2 regions of the Frankia sp. AgPm24 genome follow, and region 2 is predicted to be linked to the other one. Evidence: riboswitches for the same ligand, from Rfam matches in the RefSeq annotation. Region 2 holds a riboswitch; the other holds the start of a gene.
What was found. A riboswitch is a leader RNA that binds a small molecule or an ion and turns the genes downstream of it on or off. The one in region 2 is predicted to bind cyclic di-AMP.

Region 1 (3,376 bases), on a different contig from region 2:
CCGGCACCCGTATACGGGCGCGGGTTCTCATGGTTGCTCCAGTTCTCGCAGCGGCGGTCGGCGGTTCACTCGCCGTCGCCGGTCCAGCGCAGGCGGCGACCACATGGGAAGGACTGCGGCAGTGCGAGTCCGGCGGTAACTACACGACGAACACCGGCAACAGCTACTTCGGGGCGTACCAGTTCTCGGCCAGCACCTGGCGCAGCCTCGGCTACACCGGCCTGCCGCACCAGGCCGCACCCGCGGTCCAGGACGAGGCCGCGCTGCGTCTGGCCCAGCGTTCCGGCTTCGGGCAGTGGCCGGTCTGCGGCCGTGGCATGGGCACGGCGCAGCTCGCCGGCGGCTCCTCGTCCGGCGCGGCGGTGCAGGCGTCCCGCACCGCGCAGCGCGGCGCGCTGACCGTCGCCCCCGCGGCACTCTCGACGCCCTCGTACACCCGTACCCTCTCGACCGCGCTGGCCGGGCAGAACCGCGCCGACGTACGAGCCTGGCAGGCGCGGATGAGCCAGATCGGTTACCCGCTCGTCCCAGATGGTCATTTCGGCCCACGCTCCGCCGCTGCCGCCCGCGCGCTGCAGTCCGCCAGGGGTCTCGCCGCCGACGGTGTCGTCGGACCGGCGACATGGCACGCCACCTTCGGCTGAGCCACCCGCCGCACCGCACTGAGCCGGACGCCACCCACAACGCGTCCTTGGACCGGTTGCGACGCCGCCATCCGGCACCATCCGCATCTGGTCCGACCCGCCCGGGTCATGGGGACACAAGCCCCGGGCGGCGCCAGCCGTCCCACCCCGGCCGCACAGGCCGGGCAGCGTGACGCCACGACCCGACCGGTCCCCCCGCACAGCCCGGACGATCTCCGGCGCGCGGGAGTCAACGGGGCCGGTCGGGCGCACCACCCCCCACCGGGGCACCCCCAGCACCGAGGTACTACCCGGCCAACCCTTCGGGTACACGGGGGCGACCCCTGAGGTGCACCGGTGTTCCACGATCGGGCGGCCCGTCCGGGCCACGCCCTGTGCGTGGGTCGCCCGGTTGCCACGAACCACCCCGGTTTGCACGGCCTGGACCGGTATCGCTAGAGTGCCGCTCACTCGCCATCAGGCGATGCCGTCGGGACGGACGCCGAGTCCTGCCCACTGTCCAGGCGGCTGGCCGAGCGCACCGACATGGGCAGGAGTGGGGGAACCACTCCCGGGCGTCTCCGGACGTCCTTGGGGTTAAGTCGGCTCACGCCGGCCGGGCCATCCCAGTCCGAACCCGACAGCTCACCCCGCAGGCGACACGGGATTGGACTGACATGCCGTCAGCACGGCGTGGAGGTAAGCACCGGGCAGCGCAGGCCCCCTCGGCTGCGACCCGTATCCTGCGTACGACCGGCGCGGTCACCGCCCTGGTGGGCAGCGGCCTCGCGGTCACCGCGGTCGGCGCCAGTCCGGCCGGGGCCGCCACCGCTGACGACTTCGCCAAGCTCCGCCAATGCGAGTCCGGCGGCAACTACGCGATCAACACGGGCAACGGCTTCACCGGCGCCTACCAGTTCGATGATCAGACCTGGCACGGCCTGGGCTACTCCGGCCGCCCGTACCAGGCATCCCCGGCCACCCAGGACGAGGCCGCCGCCAAGCTGTACAACTCCCGTGGCTGGCAGCCGTGGCCGTCCTGCTCCCGCAAGATGGGGCTGGTCAACAACGGCCCGGCGAGCGTCGGCTCCGGCTCCGGTGACGTCATCGAGCAGGCCCTCACCCCGGCCGAACCGCCGATGACCCTCGACCGGGCCCGGCAGGAGATGGGCGACGGCTCGTTCAGCGGCACCGTCCTGAACGCCAGCTACGGCGGGGATGTCCGGCCCGATGCGTTCGTCTGGCAGGCCGCGATGCGCAACAAGGGCTTCGTGCTCACCGTCGACGGCAAGTTCGGCCCGCAGTCGCAGGGCATCGCCGCGCTGTACGGCTACCTGACCCGGACCAGCGACGGGCAGGCCGGTGTGGTCGGCGAGAACCTGTGGAACGTCACCGTCCGCTCCTGACCCGGTGCGGCACCGCACGACCGGGTGCGGCAGGATGAGGTCATGATGACCTCGTCGGATTCGGGCCACGGCAGCCACAGCGGCCATGGCGGCACCGCGGCCGGTCACAACCTGCTGTCCGGCCCGCCCCCCACGCGGTTGCCCTCGGACGCGGCCGCCACCGCTGCGCTGGCCGCCGGTGAGGATCCCAGCGCCGTCGCGGCGGCCACGCCGGAGCTGAGCGCCGCCTGGGCGGTTCTCGCCGAACAGGCCTTCGCCGCGGGTCGCACGGTCGAGGCCTACGCCTACGCCCGCACCGGCTACCACCGGGGGCTGGACGTGCTGCGCCGCGCCGGCTGGCGGGGCATCGGTCCGATCCCCTGGTCCCACGAGCCCAACCGCGGTTTCCTGCGTGCGCTCGCCGTCCTCGGCCAGGCCGCCGCCGTCATCGGCGAGACGGCCGAGGCCGACCGTTGCCGCACCTTCCTCGCCGACAGCGACCCCACCGTCGCCGGCGTCCTCGGCCTGGTCTGAGGCCCGTCGGAGGCCTCCCGCGGAGCCGGTCCGTACGGTCGGACGCTGTCTGACCTGACACTTCGGCCACGCGCGGCGGTCATCCCTAGTAACCTCGCCCGAGTGCCCGCTCTCGTCCTCATCGGCGCCCAGTGGGGCGACGAGGGAAAAGGAAAGGCGACCGACCTGTTGGGCGGCGCCGTCGACTACGTCGTTCGCTATCAGGGCGGCAACAACGCCGGCCACACGGTGGTCATCGGGGCGGACAGCTACGCGCTGCATCTGATCCCCAGTGGCATCCTGCGTGCCGACTGCATCCCGGTGATCGGCAACGGGGTCGTCATCGACCCCGGCGTGCTGCTCACCGAGATGGACGGCCTCGCCGCCCGTGGGATCGACGTCTCCCGCCTGCTGATCAGCGCCAACGCGCATCTGATCATGCCGCATCATCGGGCGTTGGACCGGGTGATCGAGCGCTACCTCGGCAAGGCCCGGATCGGCACCACCGGTCGCGGCATCGGCCCGACCTACGGTGACAAGGTGGCCCGCACCGGCATCCGCGTGCAGGACCTGCTCGACCCGGGCATCTTCCGCAAGAAGCTCGAGCTCGTGCTGCGGGAGAAGAACCAGGTCCTCGTCAAGGTCTACAACCGGCGCCGGATCGAACTCGACGAGGTGTGCGACGAGTACGCCGAGTACGCCAAGCGCCTGGGCCCGCACATCGCCGACACCGGCCTCATCCTGGACACCGCCCTGCGCGAGGGCAAGGTCGTCCTGTTGGAGGGGTCCCAGGGCACCCTGCTCGACGTCGACCACGGCACGTACCCGTTCGTCACCTCGTCCAACCCGACCGCC
Region 2 (3,376 bases):
GATGGCGTCTACCTCGCCCATCAGCGGCGCCGGATCACCAATATCGGCGACGAGCCCGTGACCCGCTACCTCATGCGCATCTCCGTCGATCGCTTTCCCGGTGACCAGGAACGGGCCGCACGTCTCTACCGCAGCGATCCGCTGCGGTGGGAGGAACTGCGGCTGCGCGCCCACTGCGGGCAGGAGGAGATGGCCTGGCAGGTCAAAACCGACTGGGATGCCCTCAAAGAGGTCTGGCTGTTGTTCGAGAACAGCAGTGGACGATTTCCGCTCTATCCGGGTGAATCAGCCTGGATCGAGTACTCCTACCAGGTCGGTGAGCAGAAGTGGGGCCCGTGGTTCCAACGGGCCGTCCGGGTACCGACGAGCAGCCTGTCGGTCGTCCTGGACTTCCCCGCCCAGGTCGACCCGGTGGTCTGGGGAATGGAGACCTCGATGACCGCGGACGCGTTCGCGTTCCGGACCGCGATCGCCCGGGCGGACGAAGGCGACCGGCGGATCTTCACCTGGTCGACCAGCAATCCGCCGCTGCACGCCCGGTATCGGCTGGAATGGAACTTCCGGGCTGTCTCCGACGGTCGGAATCCGGATACCGGCGAGCAGCGTGAGACCACCGGTCCACGGCCCAGTGAACAGATGGCGGCGGCGGGCATCGTCCAGGTCGATGATCCGGCGCTGGCGCAGCCGGCCCGTTCCTTTGATCTGCCGGCCGAGGCCGAGGACGCCCGGCGCGTGGTCGCCGAGCTGTCCTCGGCGATGGAGCGGGTCTCCGCCCTGCACACCTTCGGTAAGGGCATGGGGATCGCCGCACCACAGATCGGCATCAACCGGGCCGCCGCGATCGTGCGCTCCGCCGACGCGGACATCCTCACCCTGCTCAATCCGCGGGTCATCGAGTCCTCGCCGCAGACCGACGAGCAGTACGAGGGCTGTCTGAGCTTCTTCGACGTCCGCGGGCTCGTCCCCCGGCCCCTGGAGCTGCACGTGGAGCACACCGACATCTCCGGACGCCGGCGCATCACCGTCTACCGGCAGGGCCTCGCCCGCCTGGTCGGCCACGAGATCGACCATCTGGTCGGCCGGCTCTACACCGAACGGATGCGGCCCGGCAGCACCCCGATCCCCGTGGAGCAGTACCGCGGCACCGGCTCGGCCTGGACCTACACCCCCTGATCCACCACTACACGTGACCGTCGGGCCGGTCGGGCCGGCCGGCGGTCGGCCGAACGGACACCGGCCGTGGCCGCACGCCCAAGTCCGAAAAAAGCGATACCGCCCACTATGGCGGACGTACCCGTAAACAACGTACAGTTCATGAAGCCCCACCCGATACGGAAATTATTCCGGGCACGCGAGCGCCTTCACGAACGGGCGACCCCGAATGCCACCAGGGTGTCACGGAAAGCAGTTCACGGCACGCAGGGAGACCGGGCACCGGGCAGACCGTGTTATTCTTTCGCCAGCGTGGCGGAACAAATTCAAAATCGGTGTTCCAATGCCCCGGCAGAGCCGACTAGAATCGAGCGCATGCGCCCGCGCGATAATCGGCGGAAAAGATCGAAGCGATAATCCGGAAGGTATTGTGGCCATCTTCACGGACCCTTGATTTACCCCGGTCACGCCCAGCTATGTTCGTAGCCATGTCGTCGACTGACGGCAGACGCCGGGTGGCACGCCGAATCCTGCCCCCGCCCGGTAGGAACCAAACCTGTGGCAGGAACGGGGGAACCACTTCCGGGCGTCGAAGGCAGACGTCCTTGGGGTGAAGCCGCCACTGGTGGCCGGGCATTCCCAGCCCGAACCCGACAGCTCACCTCGCAGGCGTGGGGAAGGACAATCTATGTCCAACGCTCGTACGCTCGGTCGGGGCCTCAACCGGATCAAGCTTGGCACTCGTGCCGCCGTTCTCGCCGCCACTCTTACCGCCTCCGTGGGCGGTGGGCTGGCGCTCTCCCAGCCGGCCAGCGCCGCCCCGAACGCGGATCATTTCCTGCGCGCCGTCATTCCCTGCGAGTCCGGTGGCAATCCCCACGTGGTCAACTCCATCGGCGCGGGCGGCCTGTTCCAGTTCCTGCCCAGCACCTGGCACGGTCTCGGTGGCCGGGGCCTGCCGCAGCACGCCAGTGTCGGCGAGCAGTGGCAGATGGCCCGCAAGCTCTACGCGCAGGCCGGCACCAGCCCGTGGTACGCCTCGAAGCCCTGCTGGGGTCACCGGATCTGAGGCCCCGACACCGCGCCGACATCCGCTCTCGGCCGGTTCTGATCCGCACATGATCGATCGGATCGTGCTCGACAGATCGTGAGCCGACCGGCGCGAGGCGACGCGACCCAGCGCGCGGCACATCAGGCCCCGCCCCTCCTCTCGGGGGCGGGGCCTGATCCGTGCGCGGTGCGGGGCTCAGGCGCCGCGTCGGCGGCGGGCGATCTCCGCGAGGGCCACCGCGGCCGCGACACCGGCGTTCAGCGACTCGACCGCGCCGACCATCGGGATCCGCACCGTCACATCGCAGCGCTGCTCCACCAGCCGGGACAGGCCCCGGCCCTCGGAGCCGACCACCAGGACCAGCGGATCGGTGGCCATGGCGAGCTCGTCCAGGCTCAGCGCGGCGTCGGCGGCCAGCCCCACCAGGAACAGGCCCGCCTCGGCGTAGGCGGTCAGGGTGCGGGTCAGGTTGGTGGCTCGGGCGACGGGCAGCCGCGCCGCGGCCCCGGCCGACGTCTTCCAGGCGGACGCGGTCATCCCGGCGGCGCGCCGCTCGGGCAGCAGGACACCGTCCGCGCCGAAGGCCGCCGCCGAGCGCACGACCGCACCGAGGTTGCGCGGGTCTGTCACCCCGTCCAACGCGACCACCAGGCCAGCCGCGGTGGAGCCGGAACGCGCCGATCCGCCCGCACCGGGCCGGACCCGATCGAGCAGGTCATCGGGATGGGCATAGCGGTAGGGCGGCACCGCGAGCACCAGCCCCTGATGCGGGGCGGTGCCACACAACCGGTCAAGATCGGGCCGGGCGGAGTCGACGACGGAGATGCCGCGGCGCGTCGCCAGCCGGCGGGCCTCGTCGAGACGCTCGTCGAAATCCAGGCCCGCGGCGACGAACAGCGTCGTGGCCGGAACCCCGGCGCGCAGCGCCTCCACGACGGCGTTGCGACCGACCACGAGTTCGTCGTCCTCACCGCCGCGCCGCCCGCGCGCACCCGTGCCCCGCGGGCCCTCGCCGTCGCGTGGGGCGGGCCGATCACGATCGGTCGCCGCCTTCGCCGCCGAGGCGGCCCGGCGCTGGGCCGGGTGGCCGGGCCGCAGGTGCGCGGGCGGGGTCGCGCCCCGCCCCTCCAACGCCCGCCGGCCCTGCCCGCCGCTGCCACCCGCCGCTCCCTT

Region 1: another riboswitch for cyclic di-AMP. It lies ahead of MXD61_RS02595 (transglycosylase family protein); the one in region 2 lies ahead of MXD61_RS03955 (transglycosylase family protein).

What each region holds. Positions count from the first base shown of each region.
Region 1 is NZ_JALKFW010000004.1:99,390-102,765, reverse strand. Features, by position in the region: gene MXD61_RS02600 (transglycosylase family protein) at 1-644, shown strand, start outside; cyclic di-AMP (ydaO/yuaA leader) riboswitch at 1,153-1,298, shown strand; gene MXD61_RS02595 (transglycosylase family protein) at 1,301-2,029, shown strand; gene MXD61_RS02590 (DUF3151 domain-containing protein) at 2,075-2,542, shown strand; gene MXD61_RS02585 (adenylosuccinate synthase) at 2,645-3,376, shown strand, end outside.
Region 2 is NZ_JALKFW010000005.1:171,874-175,249, forward strand. Features, by position in the region: gene MXD61_RS03950 (peptide deformylase) at 1-1,173, shown strand, start outside; cyclic di-AMP (ydaO/yuaA leader) riboswitch at 1,664-1,838, shown strand; gene MXD61_RS03955 (transglycosylase family protein) at 1,841-2,221, shown strand; gene rlmB (23S rRNA (guanosine(2251)-2'-O)-methyltransferase RlmB) at 2,399-3,376, opposite strand, start outside.